DNA from 4 places in the Weizmannia sp. FSL W8-0676 genome. Region 2 is predicted to be linked to each of the others. Evidence: riboswitches for the same ligand, from Rfam matches in the RefSeq annotation. Region 2 holds a riboswitch; each other region holds the start of a gene.
What was found. Region 2 has a riboswitch for S-adenosylmethionine ahead of NST20_RS15775 (methionine ABC transporter ATP-binding protein). Riboswitches for the same ligand answer to the same signal wherever they lie in the genome.

Region 1 (7,262 bases), 400 kb from region 2:
TGCGTTACGCAAATGGCTTTATCGAGTGGTTTGCCGAAGAAGGAAAGCGTGTGTATGGCGAAACGATTCCGGCATCCGCTACCAATAAACGCCTGTTTGTCCATAAACAGCCGGTCGGCGTTGTCGCGGCAATTACCCCGTGGAATTTCCCGGCTGCCATGATTACCCGCAAAGTTGCACCTGCGCTTGCTGCCGGCTGCACCGTTGTCATCAAACCGGCAAAGCAGACACCGCTTACTGCCTTGAAGCTTGCTGAGCTTGCTGCAAAAGCCGGCATTCCGAAAGGCGTCATGAATGTGATAACCGGGAGTGCGAAGGAAATCGGGGACACGTGGCTTGCCGATGAGCGTGTCCGCAAACTTACTTTTACCGGATCGACCGAAATCGGGAAAGAGCTGATGCGCGGTTCAGCTGACACGGTGAAAAAAGTGTCGCTGGAACTTGGCGGGCATGCACCGGTTATCATCACGAAACATGCGGATCTCGATAAAGCTGCTGAGGGCACGGTCGCTGCAAAATTCCGCAACGCCGGCCAGACTTGTGTATGCTCGAACCGCATATATGTACAGGAAGAAGTGTATGAAGCTTTTACCAAGAAATTCACAGAAAAAGTGAAAGCGCTCCGTGTCGGGGACGGACTTGCAGAAGGCACGGATATCGGGCCGCTGATTGACCGGAATGCGGTTGAAAAAGTAGAACATCACGTCAAAGACGCGGTGGAAAAGGGAGCTACCGTGGAAACAGGCGGCAGCGCGAAAGATGGGCTTTTCTTTGAACCAACTGTCATTTCCAATGTTACCGATGAGATGATATGCATGAAAGAAGAAACATTCGGGCCGCTTGCACCGGTAACGAAATTTACGGATATTGATGAAGCGATCCGGCGTGCCAATGATTCCATTTACGGTCTTGCTGCGTATGTATTTACGGAAAATATTTCGGAAGGCATTCAAATTGCAGAGGGGCTGGAGTATGGCATTGTCGGGCTGAACGACGGGCTTCCGTCCACGCCGCAGGCTCCATTCGGCGGTTTCAAGCAGAGCGGCCTCGGCAGGGAAGGCGGCCGTTACGGTATAGAAGAATTTTTGGAAGTCAAATATATTTCCCTCGGTTTATAAGTGCCTGGCCCGGCACACCGAAATAGGCGGGATCCCTAAATGGGGGTTCCGCTTTTTTGGTTCCAAACCGATTACGGGAAGAGGACGAAATATTTCGGCAAAAAAGAATTAAACTTGGTTTCCAATGCCGGGAAGCCCACTAAGATCCGGGTAGTGCCCGTTAGTCTTTTAGAGTTCTTCGACAAGACAAAGGCCATCCCAACCCCGGTTCAAGAAAACTTTAAAAAAAGATTCAGGCCTAGGTCCCAATGCCCCAGCCTCAGGACAAAGGGCATCCGGGCAGTGGCCGGTAAAAAGACAAAATGCAGCAAATTTCCCGGGAAAGCGTCCTTTATGGTAAAAAGAAGATAAAACAAACACGATGAGAGACAACTTGCAACAAAATTTTCGACACGTGGGCAATGAAAGACATATCGCAACAAACTCCCGCGCATTGGCTCCGCGGAAGATCAAATGTCCTGTTGGAGCGTCTTTCACTTGCAGGATGAAGCAAAGCCGGTGAAAATTTTGTATAGAAATGTTTTTCGACGCCATCATCATGACAAAAGACACCAAGTTTCCCCGGGAAATGATTTTTATAGAGGATTAAAAATGACAAATATTCGGAAATCATCATCCGAAAAAAACGCCTCTGCCGCAAGAGGGATAAAACAGCCGGCACGTATTTTCAGGACACCCATCCATGCTGCGGCGGGCGCGGCGACACCAGAGAACGAAAATGGGCAAACGCATATTTTCAAAATAGAAGCCTGCCGCATTGGATACGGAATGGGCAAAAGAATGAAAATAGGCCGGCACAATTTTTAGGGTAGGCCAAAGAACATTTCTTCACCAAACAAGCACTACAGCTACTCTCCAGGATTCAGACTGGGATTGCAAAGATTCGACCGGAATTCGGTTTTCTTCAGACAAAGGAAAGATTTCCGCGCAGATTCTCTCTCTGAATTGATCGAGCATTACAACAGTACGCATTTGTCTTTGCCCCTGATCCGTTTCGCATTTTGAAACCCGCTGATTTCTACATTTTTCAAGATAACATTTTTTGCACGGTACTGGATGGCGACAACAGGATTTCCCTTGAAATCGTAATCCGGGTCGCCAAGTGCTGTCAGCCCGTTAATGACAACGTTCCGGTAAGCGGAAACAACGAGGCTGCGCGGCGTTGAACCTTCATATAAATCCGTAAACACCGGCGCGATGGAAACAAGATTGGCCGCCACAATATGGTCCGCGCTTTTCGAATCGCTATCCTTACCTTTATGGTGGCCGATATGCCGGAAATTGAAAGAACGGTTGTCGCGGACAGAAAGATGGCCGTAAAGGTGGACATGAGAAGCAGCCGAAGCATTGTGGTGGGCTTTGATTTCGACACCTCCGAAACAGCCGCTTGAAGCATTATTGTAAAGCCAGACATGGCGCGACCCGTCATCAATCTCAATGCCATTGGAGTTGGAAAACCCTTTTTTGTGGGCCTTTCCACTCGGGTTGTAACAGAAAGAATTTGAGATAAAGCAATAGTCGCTATGGTGGGTGGTAATGCCGTCATCACCGAATCCGCTTGCCGTGAGCCCGTCCAGCCAGATATAGCGGCTCCTTCCCGGGGCGAGAAAGCCGTCGCCCAAATAATGATACCGGGCAGACGATACATCAAAACCATGCAGGCCGGCCCCCGCCGCCTCCACATTTTTCACCCAGCCGAACGTGACGTGCGCAAAAGTCAGACAGCTTGAACGGTTATTTCCTGCTGCCGTTCTTTCCTCATTTCCGAGCCTTTCGACATTCCAGTCCAGCGAGAGCCCTTCCACCGATATATGGTGATTGCCGCGGTGGAAATGGGCGTTTTGGATAAGACGCGTTTTTTTCGGCGCATGCGGATGGAGTTTGATGACTGTTACGCCTTTTCCGCTGCCGCAAAGGCATGTCCATGAAGGCAGCTTAAGCCCCTTTACAAGATAAACGCCTTCCGGTACGATCACTTTCACGCGGCCGTTTCCCAGTGCTTTTTGGAATGCCGCTGTGCAGTCGGTTTTTCCATCGCCGGCAGCCCCGAAATCTGCCACATTGACTGTACGGGATGCCACAGACAGCAGCCGGCTGTATTCTTGATCCAATATCGTTTTCCATTCCGGGTAGACAAGGCCGTTCTGATCTGCAAGGGTTTTATACGGTTCAACCGGATATCTCCGGTTCAGCAGCAGCCGTGAAAGGGAAAACGGTTTGTGAAATTCCGGCTGGCAGTATTTTTGAAAAAGCGCTTCATTTTCCTGGATTAGGGTACCCGGCTGGACTGCCCTGCGTGAAAGCTGGCGCAGCAGCATGCCGTTTGTCCGGGGGTCATGATGCTTATCCAAATGAATCATTTTTTCACCCCGCTTTGCCTTCATTCAGTCTCTGTCATTGGATATATGTAGTATACCCCCGCAGGTTGGAAAACGCACTGAAAAAGGAAGACTCTTTTCTAAATCATTGTTGTTGGCATAAAAAAGATTGAATTTTATGTTAAAATCGAAGAAAAGGAAGGTGGAAGTCAATGAGCCTGCCAAAATGTTCTGATTGTAACCATCCATTTAAGTGGATTTATATCTTTAAGAGATTATGGAAGTTTGACCAAACCATAGAATGTCCAAATTGTAAAGCCAAGTTATATCCAAGTTTGAAGTTTCGAAATAAAGTTGGATATTTTTCCCTGCTTTGCTTTTTCATCTCATTTGGACTAATGATATTGGGCATTCCAAAAATTGCATTCATAACACTAATCATCATTATTTGGGCTTGTTTGATTCTTATGATGCCTTATGTTTATTCGTTTGATCATAAAGAAAGGCTTCTATGGTAAAAGGGAACGAATAGTTGTCGCCCTTTTAAATGGCTTCAAAAATCCAGGTGATGATGAAACGCGGAGCTGAGCCGGTACGCCGCAAGTTTAAAGGTGAATTGATGAACCGATTTGGTACAGAGCAAGATTTGAAAAAAACACATGCAAGTAAAGATTGGAAACCATTTCATCAAATGAGAAAGAAAAAGGTGGCCCAAAACTACATGTAACACTTTTCGTGAAAATGGGCCTTATTTTCTTTATCAGAATTTTTCGTTGACGAATAGCATAAGAAGGTATACAATAAACTTCAAGCTTATATGTTGTTATTTTCTTATCAAGAGAGGTGGAGGGAAGGGCCCTGTGAAGCCTCGGCAGCAGGTCCGAAAACGGGTACTGTGCCAATTCCTGCAGGTGGTGGCCTGAAAGATAAGAAGATTTCCCGGGAATGGATATCTTCTTACTTCAGGGTAAGAAGATTTTTGTCGTTTAATCCTTAGTAATCGAATAAGAAAGAAGGGAATAGAGTGGAGCAAACGCGGCTCACATATGAACAGTTTACGTCGGATCCGTTTGCAGTGTTCGTGCCGGAAGATGAAACAAAGGGCGCATTGGAAATTTTGCAGTGGGCATATGGCACGTACGGTAAATCAGTGGTATATGCGTGCAGCTTCGGCGCAGAAGGAATGGTGCTGATTGATCTCATTTCGAAAGTCAGAGAAGATGCGGATATCGTATTTTTGGATACGGACCTGCACTTTCCGCAGACTTACGAATTGATTGAAAAAGTAAAAAAGAAATATCCGGCTTTAAATATCCAAATGAAAAAACCGTCGCTTACGCTTGATGAACAGGCGGCGCAATACGGATCTGCCCTTTGGAAAAGGGATCCGGACCAATGCTGCTATATCCGGAAAATCAAGCCGCTTGAAGAAACGCTGCAGGGAGCGGCGGCCTGGATATCCGGCTTGCGGCGGGAGCAATCGCCGACGAGGGCGAAAACGAATTTTGTCAATAAAGATGAAAGGTTCCATTCGATTAAAATTTGCCCGCTGATTCATTGGACATGGGATGACGTTTGGAACTATATCAAGTCCCATCATCTTCCGTATAACGAATTGCATGACCAGGGATATCCGAGCATCGGCTGTTTCCCGTGCACACGTGCTGTCGGAAACAGCGACTCAAGAGCAGGAAGATGGGCGGGCTTTCATAAAACCGAATGCGGGCTGCATACGGTTCAGAAAAAATAAGGCTGCCCGGTGGTGCTGCGGCAAAAACGGCCATCCCTTCTAAGCCGCTGCTACAGCCACTCCGGGAGAAGTGGGCGCATAAACCAAACCAACCAGTTATCCGATTAAGTTTAAAGCAGGTGAAGAAATGAGAAAAGTATATTTAGTCGGGGCAGGGCCCGGCGATCCGGAACTGATCACAGTGAAAGGATTGCGCATGATCCGGGAAGCGGATGTCATTTTATATGACCGCCTGGTGAATCCGGATCTGTTAAAAGAAGCAAGGCCGGATGCGGAACTCGTCTACTGCGGGAAAAAGCCGGACGCCCATACGATGTCGCAGGATACGATCAACCACCTGCTTGTGAAGTTTGCCAACCAAGGCAAAACTGTTGTCCGTTTAAAAGGCGGCGATCCGTTTATATTCGGCAGAGGCGGGGAGGAGGCGGAAGTACTGGTGCAAAAGCATATTCCGTTTGAAATCGTTCCGGGGATTACGGCCGGTTCCGCCGTGCCCGCCTATGCCGGCATTCCGCTCACCCACCGCGGGCTCAGTACATCCGTTGCTTTTATCGCGGGCGTCACGAAAAAAGGCGAAGACCTTGATGCATACTGGTCCAAATATGCGGGAATTGATACACTTTGCATTTATATGGGCGTGAAAAATCTGCCGCTCATCTGTGCGCAACTGATAAAGCACGGCAAATCGCCGGACATGCCGGCTGCACTTATCCGCTGGGGCACGACGGAAAAACAGGAAACCGCGGTCGGCACGCTTGGAAATTTAAGTGAAAAGGCGGACGGGTTGCGCAACCCATCGCTTTTGATCATCGGAGAAGTGGTAAAACTGCGCGATGAGTTGAAATGGTTTGAACAGCTTTCCGCTGCTCCGGCCTGTACCGGGTGAACGGGTATGAAACAAGGTGTTTTATATGTCAGCCACGGCAGCCGTGTGCCCGAAACCGCCCGGGAAGCAACAGCGGCAATCCGGCAAGCGATGGCACAGGTGGATGCGGATCTCCAGGAAATTTGTTATCTGGAAATTGCGGAACCGGATATTGCAGCAGGGATTGATGCGCTTGTCCGGGGCGGCGCAGGGCGTATCGCCGTTGTGCCGGTATTGCTGCTGAGTGCCGGGCATTATTATGAGGATATCCCGCGTGCGATCCGGGAAGCGAAACGACGTTATCCGCATATTGTGTTTACGTACGGCCGCCCGCTCGGCGTCGGGGACCGGATCACCGGAATCCTGGCGGAAAATATTTTGGAAACCGGCATGCCTCCGGGTGCCTGGATTCTGCTGGTCGGACGCGGCAGCCGTAATCCGGAAACACTGTGCGATTTTGCAAAAATTGCGGACGGGCTGCGCGTGCAACTGGGGGCAGAACAGATCAAAACGGCTTATTTGGCGGTTCTTGAGCCCCGTTTTGATGAGGCGCTGAAGGAGCTGGCCGTGGCCGGGCGCCCGGTGGTTGTGGCCCCATATCTTTGGTTCACCGGCGTGCTCGTCCGGTCGCTGGAAAAGAAAGTGGGCATGCTGCAGCGGGAAGGATATGATATCCGGCTGGCACGGTATCTCGGCTGTCACCCAGATATGGCGGACGCATTGGCCGCCCGGGCAAAGGAAGCGTTGGGTGCAGAGGCTTTTATTTGAGATTCCGGGACCTTTTTTGCCCCCGGAAAGCCTGGGGGAAGCCTGCGGCGTTTTCTATTGTGAACCCCTCCCTTATTTGGGGGAGATGCAGTTTAAAAAATGCCTGGGTGCGGTGTTTCAATGTGCGTACCGGCACTTTTTTGGGCCCGATCAGCCTGAAAGATGCCCGCGGTCCGGCGCTCCATTGCGCATGCCGGCACTTGCCCGGTTCCGGCTCCCCAGGAAACGCTGGAAAGGGAGCGTACGGGCACATTCACGAAAATGGCAGGAAGTACGAGGCGTTTCTGCACCGGATAAACTGGAAAGGAGATCAGGAATGGCTTGGGTACCGGTTATGGTCAATTTAGACGGGAAGCAGGCTGTGGTCATCGGCGGCGGAAAAGTGGCGGCACGCAGATTCCGGCTCTTGCAGGAAGCGGGGGCATGCGTTACAGTCGTAAGCC
Region 2 (7,262 bases):
TAGTCCATGACAAACATATAGTCCGTGAAATGTTTGCCAAAACCCAATGATTCAACAGCCGGTTTTTCTTTTTTCACATCTGCTTTCACTAATTCGATAACCTGATTCAAACCGATAGCATCCCTTTCTAATACGTGAAATTATTATTTTCGATCTATTATAACAACTTTACGGAGAAAAGACCAGAGGCTTTATGAAATTTTTAAAATTTTTTGAGTGAAGCGCTTTCCGAACCAATAGCAGATACAACTTTAGACTCCCCCTGTAAAACAGGCTGCATACATGATAAAAGCGGCGGGGCCACGGTAAATCGTGTCCCGCCGCTTTTATCTGATATCCCCCCCAAGAATGCCTGTGCATTAAACCAGCTGGTGCATGCAAAGTTTTTCCTTTAAAGCGGATTCGGCAAGTTTTGCATCAAGCCTTCCTTGCCGATGCCTCCAAATCCGGCAGGGCAGGCGTTCTCAGCAGGCTGTACCAGTTCTTGAAAGCGGAGATCATAATGACGAGCCCGAGAATGAGCATAATGATTGACAAAATGCCGTTCAGTACATTGTAGCCCGGCGCGGCATGGTTCAGGTAAACATTTTTCACCATCCAATAGCCGGCATAGTTCACCGTAACATACAAATACGCAAGCGGAATCAGGCAAGTGAACATATACCGTTTTTTATCGGCAATTTTCAAAATGACGGTTGCCCCGACAATCAGCCCGATCGAGGCCATCAGCTGGTTCGATACGCCGAACAGCGCCCAGACTGAACCGATATCGCCGGAGTAAAGCAAATAGCCCCACATGAAGCAGGCCGCGGCGCTTGTGAGAATGGATCCCGGCAGCCAGTCGGTCTTTTTGAGCGGTTTATACAATTCCCCTAAAAAGTCTTGCAGCAGGTAGCGCGCGACCCGTGTCCCCGAATCGATCGCCGTCAGGATAAACACGGCTTCAAACAAAATGACAAATTGATAGAAATAGGGTGCAAGATTGCTAAACCAGTGGATTTTTGTAAAAATATACGTCATGCCGACTGCAAGCGTTACCGCACCCCCGGTTCTGCCGGCCAGGTCCATCCCGATTTCACTGCTTAAATGCGGAAGATTGACAACATGCATGCCGAGCGTCTTAAAGACTTCCGGCGTGGAGTTGATGGCAAAGTAATCGGCGGGCTGCAGGGCGGTCGCAGCGACAAGCGCCATCACGCCGACAAGCGATTCGACAAGCATGGCGCCAAATGCAACCGGCTTGATATCCGTCCATTTATCGAGCATTTTCGGCGTTGTGCCGGAGCCGATAAAGGCATGGAAACCGGAAATCGCACCGCAGGCAATCGTGATCGAAATAAACGGCCAGACCGGTCCTGTCATCGTCGGGCCGCCGCCGTGGATAAATTGCGACAGCGCCGGCATATGAATCGGCGGATTAATGATAAATATACCAATAATGAGGGCAATAAATACGCCGATTTTCATAAAGCTGCTCAAATAATCACGCGGCGCCAACAGCAGCCATACCGGCAGGGCCGCGGCAAAAAATGCATAAGCCGGAAGAATAATGGCCAATGTTTTCGGATCAAACGTAAGCCATTCGCCAATTACCGTATGGCGGATCCACGGACCGGCAAAAACGCCCGCTACGATCAGGAGGAAACCGATCGTTGTGGTCAGCTTCAAATTGCCGGTTTTTTTGTAAAACAAGCCAACGCCCATTGCAACCGGGATCGTGATCCCCACGGAAAAGGTGCCCCACGGGTTATTTTGCAGGGCATTTACGACAACCATGGAAAGGCCGGCCATCGTAATCACAATAATAAACAGCATGGCAAGGCCTGTACAGAACCCGGCAACCGACCCCATTTCCTCTTTTGCCACTTCAGAAAGCGATTTCCCTTTCCGGCGCATGGAGGCAAAGAGCACAACAGCATCGTGTACGGCCCCGCCGATAACAGCGCCGATCAAGAGCCATAAGAGGCCTGGCAAATAGCCGAACTGCGCTGCCAAAATGGGTCCGACAAGCGGGCCTGCAGCCGCAATCGCCGCAAAATGGTGCCCGAACGTCACCCATTTATTGGTCGGCACATAATCTTTACCGTCGTTAAACTCATGTGCCGGCGTCGGCGTATCATTGTTCAGCTTTAACACCTTTACGGCCATAAACGTACCATATAAACGATAAGCAATCATTAAGATACAGATGGAGCCGATTACAATTGTAATCGCATTCATTTGGTGAAAGCCTCCTTTTTTGTCATTCTCAACGCTTATATTTTATAAGTTATGCACGCTGTAAAAGCGGTTTTCCGGCAAAATGCAAATATCCAAGGATAAGAGGGCGAATCCAGAATAATATTCCACTTGGCTCGCCTGCCTTATAGGTAAATATATTCTGATAAGATTTGAAAGTCAATAACTTTTGCAACTTCTATAACTTATTTTCAGCAGTTAGCAATCCCCCCTTTGTTTTTCCACCCGTCCGTATTGAAAACCCTTTCTTCCATTATAGATGACTTCCCCGGTTTTAGGAAAGTAAAAAAAGCAACGGTCCAAAACCCAAAATCAATTAAAAAACGGCGGGATACCGGTCTAACCGTATCCTGCCGTTCTTTCTGCCATGGGGCGGATAAACCGCCTGTCTGAAAGCCCGCTGTTTTTAGGGGGCTGCTGTGAAACTTTTTGCCGTCATTGTGTTTGCTTATAGTCTTTTAAATACGATACCGGTTTATTGACCGGGACGGCTGCGCCTTTATAATGCTTTTTGATAAAGTCGGAGACTTCTTTTGAATGATAAATGTTTACAATTTCTTTCAGCGTTTTGTCATTCTTGTCTTTTGTCCGGGCTGCGATAATATTGATATACGCTTTGTTGCCCGCATCTTCACGGAAGATGGAGTCATTCGTCGGGTTTAAGCCGGCATTAATGGCCATATCGCAATTGATCACAGCGAGTGCCGAATCATCCAGGCCGCGCGGTGTTTGGGCGGCATCCACGGCAGTAATTTTCAAATGTTTCGGGTTTGAAGCGACATTTTCAAGCCCGCCTTTGCCTGTGAAACCTTTTTTCGTCGTAATCAAGCCGGCTTTTTGCAGCAAAAGCAAAGCCCTTCCGAGGTTCGTCGGGTCTTTCGGAATCACAACCTGGTCGCCGTCTTTTACTTCGCTGATCTTTTTATACCTTTTCGAGTAGATCCCCATCGGCCAGATATTCGTTGTGCCGATCGCCGATAGCTTCAGATTGCGTTGTTTTATAAAGTCATCGAAATAAACAACCGTCTGGAATGCGTTAATATCAATTTCCCCGTCGCTTAATGCGAGGTTCGGCTGAACATAGTCGTCAAAGCGGACAATCTTGATATTGATATTTTTCTTTTTCGCAAGTTTCTGGATTAAATTCCATGTCGGCACTTCAGAAGTGGTTGTCCCGACTTTGATTGTCTTTGTGCTTGTGCTGCCCGAATTGTTTTTGGCCCCGCATCCTGCCAAAACCAGGATGAGCCCCAATAATAGAATCGCAAATTTTTTCATCGCTCTAAGTCCCCCTGCACTTAATTTTTTATAAAAAGATGTAACCCTTTTTTTCGAGATTACTTTCTCCGAATTTTTTTGGAGAGAAAGTTGCCCAATGTCTGGACAAGCTGGGTGAAAATGACCAGCGTGATAACGGTAACGATCATGACGCCTGTCTGAAACTGGTTGTAGCCGTACGTGATCGCCAAATCCCCGATCCCACCGGCACCGACCGCGCCCGCCATCGCGGAAGCCCCGATCAGCCCGATGGTGGCAATCGTTAAATTGAGCACCATGGACGCCTTTGCCTCCGGAAGCAAAAACCGCCAAATAATCTGCCAGTTCGTCGCCCCCATTGACTGCGCAAGTTCGATTGTCCCTTTGTCGACTTCAAGCAGTGAACTTTCAATGAGCCGCCCGATGTAAAAAGCAGTGTACAAAACGAGCGGCACAATCGCTGCCGTTGTTCCGATCGCTGTCCCGACAACCCAGCGCGTAAACGGAATGATCGCGACAACGAGAATAATAAACGGGATCGACCGGAAAATATTGATAATCACATTTAAAATATTAAAAATCCATTTGTTTTCCCAAATGCCGTTTTCCCGGGTAATAACGAGGATCACGCCGACCGGAACGCCGATGATGATGGAAATGATTAATGATACAGCCACCATATACAGCGTCTGGCCCATTGCCGTGAAAAATTGCGGCCAAAACCATGACCAATCAAATGCCATTTTTCTCCACCTCCCGAATGATGGCTTCGTGATCGTTAATGTACTGAATGGCCCGCTTCATTTCTTCCGGGTCGCCTTTCAATTCGACAAGCAGGTTGCCGAAAGGAATGCCTTGAAGTTCGGTGATCATGCCATGAAGCACATTCAGGTCGATTGAAAAATGTTTTGCCGTATTGGATAACAGCGGCATATTGGTGGAAGCTCCTTTAAATAGGATCCGGTAAATGCCGTGCGGATTGTCTTTGCTGCTTTCATCGATCAGTTTTTGCACCGACGGCGGAATCGAATCATTCAGCACGGTTTTCACAAAGCTTCTTGCAATTTGCGTTTTCGGTTCTGTGAAAAGGTCGAGCACCGGGCCCTGCTCTACAATTTTTCCGCCGTCCAGTACCGCCACTTTATCACAAATGTCACGAATGACGTTCATTTCATGGGTGATCATCAGGATCGTGATGCCCAGCTCATCCCGGACTTTCCGCAAGAGGTCGAGCACGGCTTCGGTCGTATTCGGGTCAAGGGCCGATGTTGCCTCGTCACAAAGCAGGATGTCGGGATCCGTCGCCAGGGCCCTTGCAATCCCGACCCTTTGTTTCTGGCCGCCTGACAACTGGCCAGGATAGTGGTGCATTCTGTCTTCCAGCCCGACAAAAGACAATAACTCTGCGACTTTTGCCTTAATCTCTTCCTTCGGCCGGTGTTCCAGCACAAGCGGCATGGCCACATTTTGAAAAATCGTCTTAGACTGGAGCAGATTGAACTGCTGGAAAATCATGCCGATTTTTTTCCGCTCTTTGCGCAGCTCTTTCGGCGGCAGGCGCACAAGGTCGACCCCGTTAACGAGCACTTTCCCGGAAGTCGGCCGTTCGAGCAGATTTACGCACCGGATCAGCGTGCTTTTCCCGGCGCCGCTGTAGCCGACCACCCCGAAAATTTCCCCTTTTTCAACACGCAGATTGATGCCTTTTAACGCTTCAACCTTTTTGTCCTTCCCTTTGCCGTATACTTTATGAATATCTTCTAATACCAGCATGTTGAAATCTCCTTCTGTTCCTTTTAGCAAAAAAAAACCCGCTTTCATTCGAAAGAGGTTTGCCGGTCAAGTGACTTATCTCTCAGAATGAACCATTCTGCAGGAATTAGCACCTTTCAAAAAAAGATTTGAAGGTTGCTGGACGTCATCGGGCCTGTCCCTCAGTCTCTCTGGATAAGTTATTCATTTGTTATATTTAAATATTAGTGGACGGCTCGGGATTTGTCAATTCATTATTTTATATTTTTTTGTTTTCCAATCATCAGACAACTTGAAACAAAGCCCGGTTTCCGCGCCACTCCACCTGAATTTCATGCTCAAAAAAGCGGGAAAGCACTTGTTTTTCAATCATCTCGGACGTGCGGCCCTGCCGGAAAACTTCCCCGTTCCTGATCAGCAATGTCTTTTGGAAAGCGGGGGAAATTTCTTCCGGATGGTGCGTCACATATACAAGCGCCGGGCCGTTCTCATCTTTTGCCAGCTCTTCCACACTTTCCAGCAAAATTTCCCGGGCAAATAAATCCAGCCCGTTGCAAGGCTCGTCCAAAATTAAGATGCGCGGTTCCGCCATTAACGCGCGCGCGATTAAAAGCTTCTGCCGCTCTCCTTGCGAACAATGTCCATAAGCACGGCCATAAAGGGCGGCACAATGCAATTGTTCCATCAAGCGCAAGGCTTTTTCTTCGTCTTCTGCATCCACCGCTTCATACAGCCCGATCGATGCATATTTGCCGCTGATGACCACATCGCGTGCAAGCTGGGTGCGCGGTATCCTTTCCTGGATGGAGGAGCTGACCCAGCCGATTGATTTCCGCAGTTCCGGCAGGCTTGTTTTTCCGAACGCTTTGCCGAGCACCTTGATGCTGCCCTTTGTCGGCCAGATATACCCGTTGATCATATTGAGCAAAGTGGTTTTGCCGGAACCGTTTAAGCCGAGGACAGCCCAGTGCTCCCCTTTTTTGACCGTCCAGTGAATGTCCGAGAGCAGTTTTTTGCCATCGCGCACCAGGCTCACACCAGCAACTTCGATTATATTTTCCATCTGTTCCATCCCCTTACATTTCGTACAAGTTTTCAGGCGCACAGGGGTTCACCCTGCGCCCTTCATTTATTCATGCTGGCGAGAAAATCCCCGAGCAGGTCTTCCGCATCTTCTTCTTTTTCCGGCGCTTCCGCTTCAGGGGGTGCCGGTTCGGCGGCGGCAGTTCTCCAGTCGAACGCATCAAGATCATCCGAACCGGGCGGCTCACCACCGGATTGAACCGGTTCCGGGTCTGCTTCTCCACTGGTTTGCGGCAATTCGTCTTCCTGTAAAAAAAGCGTATCATCCATAGAAACAGGTTGTTTCGAGAGGGCAGCAAAAAGCGAAGTCGCCCGGAGCGGATCCTGAATCAGCTCGTAAACAATGCTGCCGAGCATTGCTTCCGAATGTTCGTGCTTCAGCCAGTCATGCTGCACTTTTGTCAGTTTGCGCGGCAGCGGAATTGTAATCGTTTCTTTGTCTTTTACGAGCGACTGGTTCACGCCCTGTATCACATACCCGGCTATTTTGGCGGAGAAGTTCCGTTTCTCTTTTTCTTTTAACTTTGACAACTCTTTTAAAATATGATCGGGCGTATCCTGGGGGATCCGGAACGCAATCGTCTGGCCCCGCTTCATCCCGCTTTGATTTTCCATATTTTTTCACCTTATTTGGATTCGACCGGTTTCTTTCCTTTGTCTTCCGGTTTATTGTTTTTCCTCACATAATCCGAAATTAATTTGTAGTAAGCATTGGCCATCATCCAGATGCTCTCTTTTTCATCTTCAAAGAAATCGATATTGTAGCCATCAAGGCTGTTGTTCAACGTTTTTAAGTAATCTTTTAGGACAACAGAACCGCCGCCGACAAAATAGCAAATCTCTGTTTGCGAGTTTTTCTGCCAAACGTTCCGGAGCAGACGGTATTGTTTCTTCGCAAGGTCAAACAGGATGCGGTCTGTAATGTCGTGCAC
Region 3 (7,262 bases), 490 kb from region 2:
CCATCACCGATCGCACTGTCCAGTTCGCTCAAATAGGCTTTGTTCTCATTGATTTTTTCTGCAAAACGATGCAGCCAGTCTGTTGCTGTTTCTGCTGTTAACATATTTCCGCCTCCTTTACACCCATGCCGGAACGGATACCGGCCGTTTTAAAAATTTAAGCCACGCCTCATCTTCCAGTTTTACAAGCGTGAGGGAAAGGCCGGCCATATCAATGGACGTCATCAAATTGCCCACTTTTCTAAACGGAACGGTAAGGCCTTCCCGGTCAAGCAGGGCATGCACATCCTTGGTAAAAATATACTGCTCCATAAGCGGCGTAGCCCCAAGCCCATTGACAAGGAGCGCAAACCGGTCCCCTTCTTTCCAGTTGAACGCAGTTTTCAGCCGGGCAACGAGTTCTTCCGCGATCGCTTTTGACGACTTGATTTTTTCCCGCCGGTAACCCGGTTCCCCGTGAATGCCGACACCGTATTCCATTTCATCTTCTTGAAGGACAAAGCCCGGCTTTCCGACTTCCGGAACTGTTGCCGGCGAAATAGCGACACCGATTGTCTTCACATTGGGCACAAGCCGTTCAGCCAACGCCTTGATTTCCTGAAGCGTCTGCCCCTCTGCTGCTGCCGCGCCCAGAATTTTATGGACAAGAACGGTACCGGCAACGCCGCGCTTTCCTGCTGTATAGGTGCTGTCTTCTACCGCGATGTCATCGTCAACCACGATCTTCTCCACCTGAATATCTTCCATTTCAGCTAATTCCTGGGCCATGTCAAAATTCATGACATCCCCTGTATAATTTTTCACAATCATGAACACACCGGCGCTCTGGTCGGCTTTTTTAATCGCTTCAAAAATCTGGTCCGGCGTCGGCGAGGTAAACACTTCACCGCAAACTGCCGCAGACAGCATTCCTTCCCCGACAAAACCGGCATGGCTCGGTTCATGCCCGCTGCCGCCGCCGCTAATGAGCGCCACTTTCCCTTCATCCCGGAAAGTACGATAAATGACGCCTGTCCCTTCCAATCGCTCCACTTTTCCTTCATGGGCGTACACAAATCCATCCAGCATCTCATCGACAACTTTTCCAGGGTCGTTTATAATTTTTTTCATGGCGTATCCCTCCGCATCCTTATGTCCTTTCTTTTGCCCGGCACAACACATTCTAAAACACCACTTTTATTATACCGCTTCCATCGTGAAAAAAAATCATTTTTCATGTCAAGCCAGCAATCACGGATGCCCATTTTTTCTTCATCAACCCTATGTCTTTTGTTTCAACCGCTATTTTTTCAGTCATTTTCTGCTTTGAAAAAACCGGGATTGTTTTCGATCACTTTTTATCTAAAACAGCCTGCTTTTTAGTACTTTTATGCATATATGCACACACGCGGTAAAGTATTAAAAATTTTTGTTGACTATAATCTGAATGTTTTATATAATCATACGCAAACAGACAAGCATCGGCGCTTATCCGGCAGCGCCAGCAGCGAGGTCAAAACAAAATGGGGGCTTCCACTAATGAAAGATTTCTTTAGCAAACTGTTAAACGGAATGAGCATAGGCATTGTCGTTTCTCTGATCCCAAACGCCTTGCTCGGGGAGATATTGAAGCTTATTATCCCGCATGCGCCTTATTTGCAGCATGTTGTGGATGCAACCGTTATCATCATGAGCATGCTGCCTGTATTGATTGGCGTTATGGTCGGCATTACCTTTCAATTGACACCGATCCAGATTGCAAGTGTTGGCATTGCCGCAATGGTCGGGAGCGGCGCCATCGAGAAAACGGCTGCCGGCGCATTTGCTTTAAACGGGATCGGGATTGTCATCAATACAGGGATTACTGCGGCATTGGCGGTTTTATTCGTCAAGTGGGTCGGAACAAGGTTAAAGGCTTATTCCATCCTCCTGGTCCCGACATTAAGCATTTTGATACCGGGCATGATCGGCCTCACGATTTTGCCGTTTATTAAAACGGCTACCGGGCTGGTCGGCATTGGGGTGGCACATGTGACAAGCATGCAGCCTGTCGTAATGGGCGCGATTATCGCCGTCATTTTCTGCCTGATTATTTTATCGCCGATTTCAACAGTCGGCGTAGCAACCGTTATTATGCTGTCAGGTGTCAGTTCAGGGGCGGCAAATCTTGGCATTTGTGCCGCCGGGGTCGGGCTTGCCATCGCCAGCTATAAAGCCAACTCGCTCGGCACCGCCCTTGCCCATGTACTTGGCTCGCCGAAAATTCAGATGCGAAACTTCTTTATGAAGCCGAAAATTGCTTTCCCGATGCTCATCACCGCTGCCGTGCTCGGTGCGCTGGCCGGCGTCTTTCATATTCAGGGCACGCCTTACAGTGCAGGATTCGGGCTGTCAGGCTTAGTCGGCCCGCTCAATTTCATGCATCTTGCTGAAGGCGGCTGGACTGCAAAAAATATTGCCATTATGCTGAGCACTTTCTTTGTGTTACCGTTTATCTTAAATATCGGAATCATTTACGTCTTTTCAAAAAAATTAAAGATGATCAAATCAGAAGACTATCAGCTTAATTTTGAATAACATAAAACACTGCAGCCCTTCGGATCAGGGTTGCAGTGTTTTTCTTTTCATCAGGCAGAAATTCCGGGACTTCGGAAGGACCGGCCTTGCGTGATACAGCGGCATGAGACAGTTACACATTCATCACTTTGTTAAATGGTGCAAAATGGAATCGAGCGCCTTCACTGGCTTCTGCCCCGCCGTAATCATAAAGGAGGATATGATCTCACGGTGTAAATATGGACCTCCCGTCCTCCGCATGACCATAACTCGAAGTTCAATTTGGGTATACCAAAACGAAAATAGGTTAATTTAGCCTTAATCCAAATATTTTTTGGCAGACCATCGTGGCCATGCTGGACAACAAGCACCTTTCATGCCGGCCGTTATTTTCTGTGCTATATTTGAACATACAATGGACTCACCAAAGACAGGAGTGTAAAAGAATGAACACAGTCATTGAAACGATTCTCAATCACCGGTCGATCCGCCATTATGAAGACCGGCCCCTATCTGATGAACAAATCCGCCTGATTGTGGAATCCGCGCAGGCAGCCGCCACTTCTCATTTCGTCCAGGCTTATACGATTCTCGGCATTCAAGATCCCGGACGGAAGCAAAGATTAGCAGAACTGACCGGGAACCGCCATGTCGGAACATGCGGCCATCTGCTCATTTTCTGTGCCGATCTCCATAAACATGCACTTGCGGCGGAAATGGAAGGCGTAGATGCGCAAGATACACTTGAGACAACGGAAAAATTTATGGTCGCGCTCATCGACACGGCACTGGCCGCGCAAAACGCCGCGCTCGCTGCGGAATCGATGGGGCTTGGCATTTGTTATGTCGGAGGCTTGCGCAACCGGCTGCCGGAAGTGGCCGAACTTTTGAAAATCCCGCAATATGTCCTTCCGCTATTTGCAATGACAATCGGCTATCCGGCCGATCCGTCTGCGAAAAAACCGCGCATGGCGGCTGAGCATGTTTATTTTGAAGATGAATACCCGGCTGATGAACGTCTTTTGCGCGATCTGAAGGAATACAATGAAACGGTATCGCAATATTATACAAAACGCACAGACGGAAAAAGGAACGATACCTGGACAGGCCAAATGGCACAATTTTTTAAAGAACCATCGCGCGTTTTCATGAAGGAATTTGTAGAACGCCAAGGGTTTGATAAAAAGTAGAGGGAGCTGGCGCGTATTTTCCTCTGCCCGTCCCGGGGCACAAACTTAAACAGAACGGCGAGATACTACAATGAATGGTGTCCCGCTGTTTTTACATTTTACTTTGGTGAAATATGGATGCATCTGCCATCCGGCGATTCCATTTTTTTGTATATCAATATTTCCTTTTTTCTGCTAAAATAGAATAAATGCTTTAGCACTGAAAAGCGTTTATCTAAAAAAGAAAAGTGAGATTGATAGAAATGGAAAAAAACCAACATCATTTGCAAAAAGGCTTGTCACCAAGGCATGTCCAGTTCATCGCATTGGCCGGGATGATCGGAACCGGCATTTTTAAAGGCAGCTCCGATACCGTCAGCCTTGCCGGCCCGAGTGTTGCCGTTTCTTACCTGATCGGCGGCGCGCTTTTATTCATTGTCATGTCAGCGCTGGGGGAAATGGCGCTTGTCCACCCCGGCCTCAACGTCCAAAATCTGATCCACAAAGCGTTCGGCAGCCGGGTTTCTTTCATTATTGGCTGGCTGTACTGGATCAACTGGGTCATTGTTACAGTCGTGGAACTGCTTGCAGCCGGGAGCTTCCTGCAATTCTGGGTTCCCCACGCGCCATTGTGGCTGCTCAGTTTGCTCTGCGCCGCTTTCATAGTCGGCATCAATTTAACTGAAGTGAAGTACTACGGCGAATTTGAATTTTGGATTGCCGGCATTAAAATCATCACATTGATCGTTTTTATCCTGCTTGGCGCGCTGATTTTATTCGGTTTATTCCCCGGGACATCTTCCATGCTGTCCAACTATACAGCGCACGGCGGGTTTTTCCCGAACGGGCTTCACGGTACGTTCAGCGCTTTTCTGATCGTGATGTTTTCATACGGCGGCGCGGAACTGATCGGCGTTACCGTTTCGGAAACGAAAGACAGCGAAAAAGTGCTGCCGCGTGTCATTAAACAGACCGTTGTCCGCGTCATGCTTTTTTATATTTTGCCCATCCTGATCATTTGCGGCATTATCCCGTGGAACCAGGTTTCTTCCGTGGAAAGCCCGTTTGTGCAGGTGTTCAGCCGCACCGGGATCCCCGCTGCCGCCCATGTGATGAATTTTGTGCTCTTGACGGCCGTTCTTTCTGCCGCCAATTCCGGCATTTATGCCACTTCGCGCACACTGTTCAACATGGCGCAATCCGGAGAAGCGCCGCGCGCCTTTTTAAAAATTTCCCGGAAAGGCGTCCCGCTCACCAGTATTTTGCTGACCTCACTGTTTATTTTAGCCGGCGTGATTCTGGCCTATCTTACGCCGGATGAGGTCATCAGCTATTTGATGACCATCCCGGGATTTACCGTCGTCCTTGTCTGGATCGCCATCTGTGCAGCCGAACTGCGGCTCCGAAAGTCGTATGAAAAATTGCCTTCCTTCCGTGTAAAAGGGTACCCTTTCATGGTCTGGATTGCACTGCTTGCACTGGCAGGCATTTTCCTGTCTTTTTTGCTGGGCGGCGGCAACCCGATTGGTACAAGCATCTGCCTCGCTATTTTAATCGTGCTGGTCGTCCTGTCACTGAAAATCAAAGCAAAGGAATAGGCTTGTGTTGATAAAACCGGTTCCTTTGGACGGGAAGGGGACAGGCACGGGTGGATAGCGCGTATCAAACTGCCAGAATGGGCGGGACCGCTAACCCGGTTGGACTATTGAATAGAAGCAGCCATAATGCCCCCGCGCATCCTAAAACAAGCTTTTTAACACCAATCCGGCGTAAAGAAAAAACTCCCGACACAGCGTAATCTGATGGGGAGTTTTTTCTTTATCCCCCCATTCGTATAAATCCTATAAAAAAACTTGCAATAATTATATTGACTTCCATTTATTTTCTGATAAAATTTTAAACAACAAATCACTTATCAAGAGCGACGGAGGGATCTGGCCCAATGAAGTCCGGCAACCTGCAGCGAGCAGCAAGGTGCCAATTCCAGCAAAATGGGTACCATTTTGAAAGATAAGCGCTTATCCTTTACTCGCTGTCTTTCCGTAAAATGGCGGAAAGATTTTTAATTTCTGCAAGGCCGGCCGTTTGACCCAGGATAGACCCTGATGCGTATAATCCCTCTACATCAGGATGAATCAAATTTATGGATGAAGAAAGCGGGGAACATGAACATGCAAAAATTAATTGTCTTAGCACTTGTCGGCCTTGCCGCACAATTGGTGGATGGATCTCTCGGAATGGGTTACGGGGTGACTTCTACCTCACTCCTCTTGGCTTTCGGAATTGCGCCGGCTGTCGCATCAGCTTCTGTGCATTTGGCGGAGGTTTTTACAACGGCGGCTTCCGGGGTCTCTCATATGAAATTTGGGAATGTCGATAAAGGGATCATTTGGAAACTGGTTGTACCCGGGGCTGTCGGCGCCTTTCTCGGGGCAACCGTTCTCAGCCATCTTCCTGCAAGCACATTAAAACCGTACATTTCTATTTTTCTGATCGCCCTTGGCCTCTATATTCTTATCCGGTTTCTGATCAACGCGCGCGGGGCGTTGAAAGTTAAAAAGAAGACCGGGTCAAACGTATTTTTCATCCCGCTCGGCTTTGTCGCAGGATTTTTTGATGCAACGGGGGGCGGCGGCTGGGGCCCTATCGCCACACCGGCTTTGCTGTCCAGAAATGACATCGAACCGCGGAAAGTGATCGGCTCGGTAGATACAAGTGAATTTGCCGTATCCCTGGCGTCAAGCATCGGTTTCCTTTTATCCCTCGGCGCTATGCAGATTAACTGGATCTGGACGATCGCCCTCATGCTTGGCGGCCTGATCGCCGCACCGATTGCAGCCTATCTGGTTAAAATTTTGCCGGCTCATTTGCTGGCTGTCATTGTCAGCGGCATGATTGTGTTCAGCAACGTGCAAACTTTATTAAAAATGGCCGGCGCCGGAAGCGGGTGGTACGGCGTTACCTATACAGCCATTGTGGCAATATGGGCAATCCTCATTTTCTATACAATCAGAAAACACAAGCGGGCAGTTGCCAGCGCCAGCGTAAGCGTCGCAGAATAAGGAACATGTTCGGGCAAGGGATCCATTGCCCAAATTGTTTTTTTAAAGCCGTTTTTGACAATAAACGGGCTGAGGCGTTTCTATGCGAACGAACAACGCCATTTTTGCTTCCTTTATGCAGATGCCCTCTATGTGAAGGAAAGCGGCCCCGTTTTTCCACCTAAACCAGCCATTCCTTAACCAGGCACCGGCAAAAATGATCCATCACCAATTTTTCAATACCGCACGCCTAAGTGAAGGCAGGCCGCAAACTTCTTTTAGCGGCAAATGCACAGAGGCGCGTTTTGTGATTTTTTTGTGGGCCAAAACATGGCTTACCCGCGCCCGTCCGGTTTGCAGCCCCTGTTTATGCCGCCGTCCGCCATGCCCGCTTTCCCTCCCCCGTTCGCGAAATGGTTTATGTTTAAAATGTAAAATCTGTTTTGCTATAATTATATTTACTGGTATTTTCCATTTTTTTGAACGGAAAGAACGGTGTGCCTATGAAAACATTTAT
Region 4 (7,262 bases), 1.6 Mb from region 2:
CAATTTTTATCCGGCTTGAAATTATCGGTTGTATATTGTGTCAGCGGGGCAGCGATCGGAGAGTGGCTTGGCGCAACTGCGGGGCTTGGCTTTTTTAGCAAGCGAATGTCTGGGTATTTGCAGTCGGGCGCTGTTTTTTCGGCCGTTTTTCTTTTGGCTGCACTCGGCATGGGATTATTTTTGCTTATTTATGGGATGGAAAAAAGCTTATTGAAAAACAGAACAAAAATTTAGGGGGATTTTCAATGAAGAAACGATGGGTAATGGTCGCTGTACTGGCGTGTATGCTAGGTGCCTGCAGCAATCATTCGCAGCAAGCAACGAAACATGCGCAAAAAGTAACGATTATGCTGGATTGGTATCCAAATGCGGTTCATTCTTTTCTTTATGTAGCCAAGGAAAAAGGCTATTTTAAAGCGCAGGGTCTTGATGTCAGCATCAAAATGCCTTCTGACACAAATGACCCGTTAAAACTTGCGGCTGCGAATCGAATTGATATTGCATTAAGTTATCAACCCCAAGTGTTAATCGCGCGCGATGAGAATATTCCGGTCCAATCTTTTGGCACCGTCGTCCGCCATACGCTGAACCGTGTGATGGTGCCAGCTTCAAGCGGCATCCGCTCACCGAAAGACCTGGCGGGCAAAACGGTCGGCTATTCTTCCATTCCGCTGGAAGAAGCAGCCGTGCGGACAATGGTCAAAGCAGACGGGGGCGATCCGGACAAGGTGAAAACAGTGGATGTTGGCTATGATTTAATCCCTGCTCTGACAGCCCGTAAAACTGATGCGATCGTCGGCGGTTTTGTTAATCATGAACAGCTGCTGCTGGAAAAGGAAGGCGTACCCGTTAGAGCATTCAATCCGGCAAAATACGGTGTTCCGGATTATGCCGAACTCGTTTTCATCGCAAACGAAAATAAGCTGAAACAGCAGCCAGACATTTTTAAAAAATTTCTTGCTGCCGCCGAAAAAGGCCAGCAATATGTCAAAAAACATCCGGAAAAGGCGCTTGCCATTTTGTTAAAACATGAAGATGCCTCTTCACCGCTGGATAAAAATGTGGAAACGAAGAGCCTGCACATTTTGCTGCCGCTGATGAGCGAAAAAAATAAAACGATTGCCGATCAGGACCTGAAAAAATGGCAAGACGTTTCGGATTGGCTGTACCAGACAAAGATCACAAAAACACATGTCAATGCCGCAAAAGCTTTTGTCCATTTAGAAAATAAATAAGGAGCATTCTGGAAGCCAAATCGCTTTGGCTTCCGCCAGCATGGGATCACAAAACCGGGTGGCGGAACATGCAGAGTATGTTATTCGCTTCAAGCGCTGCATGTTCCTGCGGGAAGCCGCAAAAAAACCGCAGCTGTATGCCTGCGGTTTGCATGTTAAGCCTAAAAAGGGCCTCCGGGGCTTTGCCATCCTGCTGAACATAACGATCAAACGTCTCGGGCCAGGAAAAAACGCTTATCGCCTGGCCCAAATGGCAAAGCATGCGATGCGGCTCTTTCCGGAAAAAGCCGCATCGCATGCTTTGAGCAATGAATGGGACTGGTTAATACACCATGCTTTCATCGTGGTAATATTTAAATTCGAGCAAGTTGTTGGAGGGATCTTGGAGGAAAAATGTCCAATGTTCCTCTTGCCTGCCCCCAAACCGGACCATTTTCTCCTGGAAAAATGCCAAGCGGTTTTTCTTTGCGGATTGGAGGGTTTCCTCAAATGCTGCTTTATCCAAAAAAGTAATGCCGAAATGGCGGGGATACATTTTCGGGTTGGGGTCTATTTTTTCAGGGCTCAGATGGCAGACAACCTGGTCCCCGAAAAAATTGAAAGTGACCCGGTCATCATACCGGCGCGCCACCTTACAGCCTAATTTCTGATAGAAATCGGCTGTTTCATCAAGATCTTTGCACGGGATCGCCAAATGAAAAATTTTATCCGTTTTTCTCATGGGAATCTCCTCCAATAAAAAAAGTATCTGATCGCAAACCGAGCCTTAATGTTTCAAGCGCAAGGGCATCCGAAAAAGGGATGTTGGCCAGATTGGCATCCGGGCCGAGCTGTTGGATAAAAAAGCCTGGAGCTGCTTGTTGGGCGCTTCGAAAATGAAAGCATCGCGGGAATCCCGGAGTCCAGGATGGCCGCAAACATCTCCTCCCGTATTTCCCCGTCCCCGTTGCAAATGCCGCTCGTGCCGCTTTCCCTTGCCTCTGTCATCACTTTATATGCGCCTGCTTCTAAATCTTGACTAATCGATTCCAGCCATAACGCCGGCGTGTCGGCTATTGATTTGGCAGTATCTTTTGAGCCAACTTCACTTAACACTTTAAACTCCTTTGAAAATTCCGCAATATAATGGCACTTTTCCGGATTGGACAGCGGCAGGGTGCCATTTGAGATTTCAACATATTCGCATGCAAACCGCCGGCAGTATTGAACGTACCGATCCGTCTTTCCCTGGCTGGCAAACTTTTCAAATAAAGTGCCGCCGAAAAAGAAGGCAATGCCGTTTTGCCTCAGGTGATCTATTTTTTCTTCCAAATGGCGCGAAACCACCGATGTTCCCCAGCCGAATTTGACGAAATCAATATAAGGGGCTGCACTGTTCATGGTATCTTTAAAAAAGTTCAGCGGAATGCCATTGTCAATTAAGATGGTGATTCCGCAATCCCGCGGTTTCTCATTGCGTAAAGGCAGTGTCAAACCATGGTCATTCATCTTCAACCCTCACGATCGTTGGAAATTCTCCTGTTGGATCAATTTTCATAACAAACCCGCAGTCTGTTTCGTTGCTGCAAAATTCCAGGTCAGCCGGGTTAAATGCAGGCTGGCCGGGATCAAGAAATTTCTTTGCAACACTGGCATTTACAATCTCCTTGATCACTGATTCCGGCTTTATCGTGCCGGAGCCGGTAAGGATGCTTTCCATGTATAATGCGCATGCCAGGTCATCTTCCCCCGTCGGATGGGAAGCGATAATATTGATGCGGGCGTTGTCTTTGCCTTTCCATTTGCGCAGGACCCATTTTGCCGTCATTTTTGCATTCGAAAAGCCGGTAACATAGACTTCCTTTGCACAAAGGGCGCGGAAGGCTGCTTTTACCCCGTTTGTGGATGTTTGCACCAACGTTTTGCCGGCTAACGGCTGTTTGGCGATGGCGGCCGGTGAATGGCCCAAATCAAATCCCGGTATCGGAAGGCCGTTCCTTTCGCCCGTGAGCAAGACATGCGGGTATTTGTCTTTGATACAAAAAGCCGCTTCTTTTGAGTCTGCCAGCCATATCTCTTTTACGCCGCCCAAAAAGGCATGGTGGGCAACCGTAAACGCGCGGATCACATCGATCACAATATTGGCATCCCCGGCTTCCGGCGTGATCTCATTCCCCTGGTAAATGCGGATGTTCATCCATTCCCCCCTCATTCTGTGCAAAAAATACATAAAGTATATTGGAGGGACGCTTGATGCGGAATTTGCCACCCTTTTCTTTTTTTATCGCCCCCGTCTGTTCAAAAAAGAATTGACTGCCACCGCATTTGATTGTATAATGTTTTCAATGATTTCTAAATAATGATTCGTGCTTCTTATCCAGAGAGGTGGAGGGAAAGGCCCTTTGAAGCCTCGGCAACAGGTTGAAAAACACTGTGCCAATTCCTGCAGACAATCGTCTGAAAGATAAGAGAAGTTGACCATTGTGCGCCGGCTCTTCTTATCTTTGTAAGGAGAGCTTTTTTCGAAGGTGCTTCTCATGGAAAGAAGCGGATTAAAATCCAAGTAAACTTCTATGTCTATTTGGATTAGGATGTCATACATAAATAAACAAATGAAAAGTGCATGCAAACATTGCGAGGTGGAAGATTTGCCGTTAAGTGTACAAAACAGCCCGTTTAGTAAAGAACAGGCGGAAAAGTTAAATGAACTGCTGCAAATGTTAACGGATCAGCAAAAATTATGGCTGAGCGGATATTTAACCTATCCGTTTGCCGAACAAGGAACGAATCCCCCGGGAAGTACAGCTGTTGCCGAAAAGCCGGTACAGACGGCAACCAAAACGGTTACGCTGCTGTTTGGTTCCGAGACAGGCAATGCCCAGGCGCTTGCCGAAGCATTCGCCGCCAGATTAAAAGAAATGCAGTTTGCCGTATCTTTTTCGGCACTCGATGCGGCCAAGCCGAAAGATTTAAAAAATGCAGGGTATCTGCTCATCATTACAAGCACACAAGGGGAAGGGGACCCGCCCGACAACGCATTGTCTTTCTATGAGCTGATCCACAGCAGAAAAGCCCCAAAACTGGACGGGGTCCAATTTTCCGTTTTGGCGCTTGGGGACCAGACATATGAGTTTTTTTGCAAGGTCGGAAAAGAGATCGACAAGAGGCTGGAAGAGTTGGGCGGGGAACGGCTCTATCCGCGAGTGGATTGCGATGTGGATTATGAAGAAGACGCCCAGGAATGGTTTGAAGGGGTTACAGGCGTGCTCCAGTCATCTGCCTTGCCGCCTTCAACCGCTGCCGATGCCACCCGGCCTGCAAACACCGATTATTCCAAATCCAACCCGTTCCAGGCGGAAGTGCTGGAAAATATCAATTTGAACTGGGAAGGGTCCAATAAAGAAACGCACCATATCGAATTATCCCTTGAAGGTTCCGGTTTTACATTTGAACCGGGGGACAGCATCGGGATTTACCCGGAAAATGACCCGGAACTCGTGGAACGGCTGATCGAAAAGCTCGGCTGGGATCCAAAAGAACCGGTTCCGATCAATAAAAAAGGGGAAGTACTGCCGGCCAGGGAAGCATTGCTCAGACATTATGAAATTACGAGATTAACAAAACCACTGCTTCAGCAGGCAGCCGTGCTTTTCGGAAACAAAGGGCTTACGGCTTTGCTTGAAAATGAAGCGGAGGCAAAGGCATACCTTGAAGGACGGGGCCTGATCGATCTTGTCGAGGAATATCCGCCGGAAAAAGTGGAAGTGCAAGCTTTTGTACAAATGCTCCGGAAAATGCCGCCGCGGCTTTATTCGATCGCAAGCAGTTGGAAAGCGAACCCCGATGAAGTCCATCTTGTCATTGCACTGGACTGCTATACAGCAAACGGAAGGGTGCGCGAAGGAGTTTGCTCCGGGCAAGTCGCAGGCAGGATAAAACCGGGAGACAAGCTGCCGGTTTATGTCCACCGCAATCCGAATTTCAAACTTCCGGCTGACCCGGATGTGCCGGTGATCATGATCGGGCCGGGAACAGGCGTGGCGCCGTTCCGTTCTTTCCTGGAAGAAAGGGAAGCGGAAGGGATCACCGGCCGAACATGGCTGTTTTACGGGGACCAGCATTTTGCGACGGATTTTCTGTATCAGCTTGACTGGCAAAACTGGCTGAAAAATGGCGTGCTCGAACGGATGGATGTGGCTTTTTCGCGCGACCAGGCAGAAAAAATATACGTCCAGCACCGGATGCTTGAAAAAAGCAAAGATTTTTATGCATGGCTTGAAAAAGGCGCCTGTGTGTATGTGTGCGGTGATGAGAAGCACATGGCCCGCGACGTCCAGGAAACGTTGCTTCAAATTCTTGAAACAGAAGGCAATATGGCGAGGGAAGAGGCAGAGGATTATTTACAGGAAATGCGACGGGCAAAACGATACCAGCGTGATGTGTATTAACAGAGAGGGGCAGGAAGATGGCTGATAAAAAACTTGATCCGCTTGAAACGATAAAAGAAAAAAGCCGATTTTTAAGAGGAACGATTGCGGAAGGACTCAAAGATCCGCTGACCGGTGCGATATCCGAGGACGATAATAAACTGTTGAAATTTCATGGCAGCTACCAGCAGGACGACCGGGATATCCGCAACGAGCGGCGCAAAAAGAAACTGGAGCCGGCTTACCAGTTTATGGTGCGTGTCCGCATTCCGGGCGGCGTTGCGACCCCGGAACAGTGGCTTGTGATGGATGAACTGGCGCAAAAATACGGGAACGGAACGCTGCGTATGACGACCCGGCAGACATTCCAGATGCATGGCATTTTAAAATGGAATTTAAAGCAGGCCATCCGCGAAATGAACGATGCGCTCATGACGACGCTTGCCGCGTGCGGGGATGTGAACCGGAATGTGATGTGCAACCCGAACCCGTACCAGTCGGATGTGCATGCCGAGGTGTATGAATGGGCGAAAAAAACGAGCGACCACTTGTTGCCGCGGACTTCCGCGTATCATGAAATTTGGCTGGAAGATGAAAAAATCATTGATACAAAAGAGCAGGAAGATTCCGAACCGCTGTACGGCCCGAAGTATTTGCCGCGGAAGTTTAAAATCGGGTTTGCTGTGCCGCCTTCCAATGATGTCGATATTTTTTCACAGGATTTAGGGTTTATCGCCATTTTGAATGAAGGGAAGCTTGAAGGGTTTAATGTCGCGGTTGGCGGCGGGATGGGCATGACCCACGGCGATCCGAAAACATATCCGCAGCTTGCCCGGCTCATCGGTTTTTGCACGCCGAACCAGGTGATTGAAGTGGCGGAAAAAGTGGTGTCGATCCAGCGCGACTACGGCAACCGCGCGAACCGGAAAAATGCGCGTTTCAAGTACACCATTGACGCGCGGGGGCTTGAATGGATCAAGGCGGAACTGAATGAACGGCTCGGCTGGGATCTCGGGGAGGCCCGCCCGTTCCATTTTGACCATAACGGCGACCGTTACGGCTGGATCAAAGGCGATGGCAAATGGCATTTGACGTTATTTGTCCAAAGCGGCAGGATCAAAGATTTTGACGGCTATCCTTTGATGACCGGGCTGCGCGAAATTGCAAAAATCCATCAGGGCGAGTTCCGCCTGACCCCGAATCAGAATGTTATTATTTCCAATGTCACCGACGAAATGAAAGGAAAGATCGGCGAGCTGGTTGAAAAATACCATCTGACGGACGGCAAGCATGCTTCCGCCCTCAGAAGAAACTCGATGTCCTGTGTCGCATTCCCGACTTGCGGCCTTGCGATGGCGGAAGCAGAACGGTACTTGCCGGAACTGCTCGGAAAAATCGAGGAGATTTTGGACGAAGCGGGGCTGCGCGAAGAAGAAATCGTCATCCGGATGTCGGGCTGCCCGAACGGATGTTCAAGGCCGGCGCTTGCGGAAATGGCTTTTATCGGAAAGGGCCCCGGAAAATACAATTTGTATTTGGGTGGCAGCTTCACCGGCGACAGGCTTGCTTGCCTTTATAAGGAAAATATCGGGGAAGAAGAGATCCTCGCTTCCCTGCGCCC

Region 1: linked by a shared signal. The riboswitch ahead of NST20_RS01490 (phosphoadenylyl-sulfate reductase) and the one ahead of NST20_RS15775 (methionine ABC transporter ATP-binding protein) in region 2 are both predicted to bind S-adenosylmethionine.
Region 3: linked by a shared signal. The riboswitch ahead of NST20_RS13470 (sulfite exporter TauE/SafE family protein) and the one ahead of NST20_RS15775 (methionine ABC transporter ATP-binding protein) in region 2 are both predicted to bind S-adenosylmethionine.
Region 4: linked by a shared signal. The riboswitch ahead of NST20_RS07300 (assimilatory sulfite reductase (NADPH) flavoprotein subunit) and the one ahead of NST20_RS15775 (methionine ABC transporter ATP-binding protein) in region 2 are both predicted to bind S-adenosylmethionine.

Annotation. Positions count from the first base shown of each region.
Region 1 is NZ_CP151954.1:286,366-293,627, forward strand. Features, by position in the region: gene NST20_RS01460 (NAD-dependent succinate-semialdehyde dehydrogenase) at 1-1,118, shown strand, start outside; gene NST20_RS01465 (hypothetical protein) at 1,158-1,469, shown strand; gene NST20_RS01470 (hypothetical protein) at 1,617-1,925, shown strand; gene NST20_RS01475 (glycosyl hydrolase family 28-related protein) at 2,075-3,478, opposite strand; gene NST20_RS01480 (TIGR04104 family putative zinc finger protein) at 3,649-3,954, shown strand; gene NST20_RS01485 (hypothetical protein) at 3,984-4,163, shown strand; SAM riboswitch class I at 4,265-4,369, shown strand; gene NST20_RS01490 (phosphoadenylyl-sulfate reductase) at 4,461-5,186, shown strand; gene cobA (uroporphyrinogen-III C-methyltransferase) at 5,314-6,072, shown strand; gene NST20_RS01500 (sirohydrochlorin chelatase) at 6,079-6,819, shown strand; gene NST20_RS01505 (NAD(P)-binding protein) at 7,136-7,262, shown strand, end outside.
Region 2 is NZ_CP151954.1:3,208,792-3,216,053, forward strand. Features, by position in the region: gene NST20_RS15755 (branched-chain amino acid aminotransferase) at 1-110, opposite strand, end outside; gene NST20_RS15760 (carbon starvation protein A) at 418-2,220, opposite strand; gene NST20_RS15765 (MetQ/NlpA family ABC transporter substrate-binding protein) at 2,674-3,516, opposite strand; gene NST20_RS15770 (methionine ABC transporter permease) at 3,576-4,238, opposite strand; gene NST20_RS15775 (methionine ABC transporter ATP-binding protein) at 4,228-5,268, opposite strand; SAM riboswitch class I at 5,341-5,449, opposite strand; gene NST20_RS15780 (ABC transporter ATP-binding protein) at 5,531-6,310, opposite strand; gene NST20_RS15785 (hypothetical protein) at 6,373-6,945, opposite strand; gene NST20_RS15790 (ParM/StbA family protein) at 6,957-7,262, opposite strand, start outside.
Region 3 is NZ_CP151954.1:2,718,968-2,726,229, forward strand. Features, by position in the region: gene dhaL (dihydroxyacetone kinase subunit DhaL) at 1-104, opposite strand, end outside; gene dhaK (dihydroxyacetone kinase subunit DhaK) at 118-1,110, opposite strand; gene NST20_RS13455 (PTS sugar transporter subunit IIC) at 1,519-2,556, shown strand; gene nfsA (oxygen-insensitive NADPH nitroreductase) at 2,982-3,725, shown strand; gene NST20_RS13465 (amino acid permease) at 3,968-5,302, shown strand; SAM riboswitch class I at 5,614-5,721, shown strand; gene NST20_RS13470 (sulfite exporter TauE/SafE family protein) at 5,876-6,766, shown strand; gene NST20_RS13475 (purine/pyrimidine permease) at 7,249-7,262, shown strand, end outside.
Region 4 is NZ_CP151954.1:1,502,434-1,509,695, forward strand. Features, by position in the region: gene NST20_RS07275 (ABC transporter permease) at 1-234, shown strand, start outside; gene NST20_RS07280 (ABC transporter substrate-binding protein) at 246-1,235, shown strand; gene NST20_RS07285 (VOC family protein) at 1,558-1,956, opposite strand; partial or broken gene NST20_RS07290 (phosphosulfolactate synthase) at 1,940-2,723, opposite strand; gene NST20_RS07295 (2-phosphosulfolactate phosphatase) at 2,716-3,411, opposite strand; SAM riboswitch class I at 3,585-3,685, shown strand; gene NST20_RS07300 (assimilatory sulfite reductase (NADPH) flavoprotein subunit) at 3,806-5,662, shown strand; gene cysI (assimilatory sulfite reductase (NADPH) hemoprotein subunit) at 5,680-7,262, shown strand, end outside.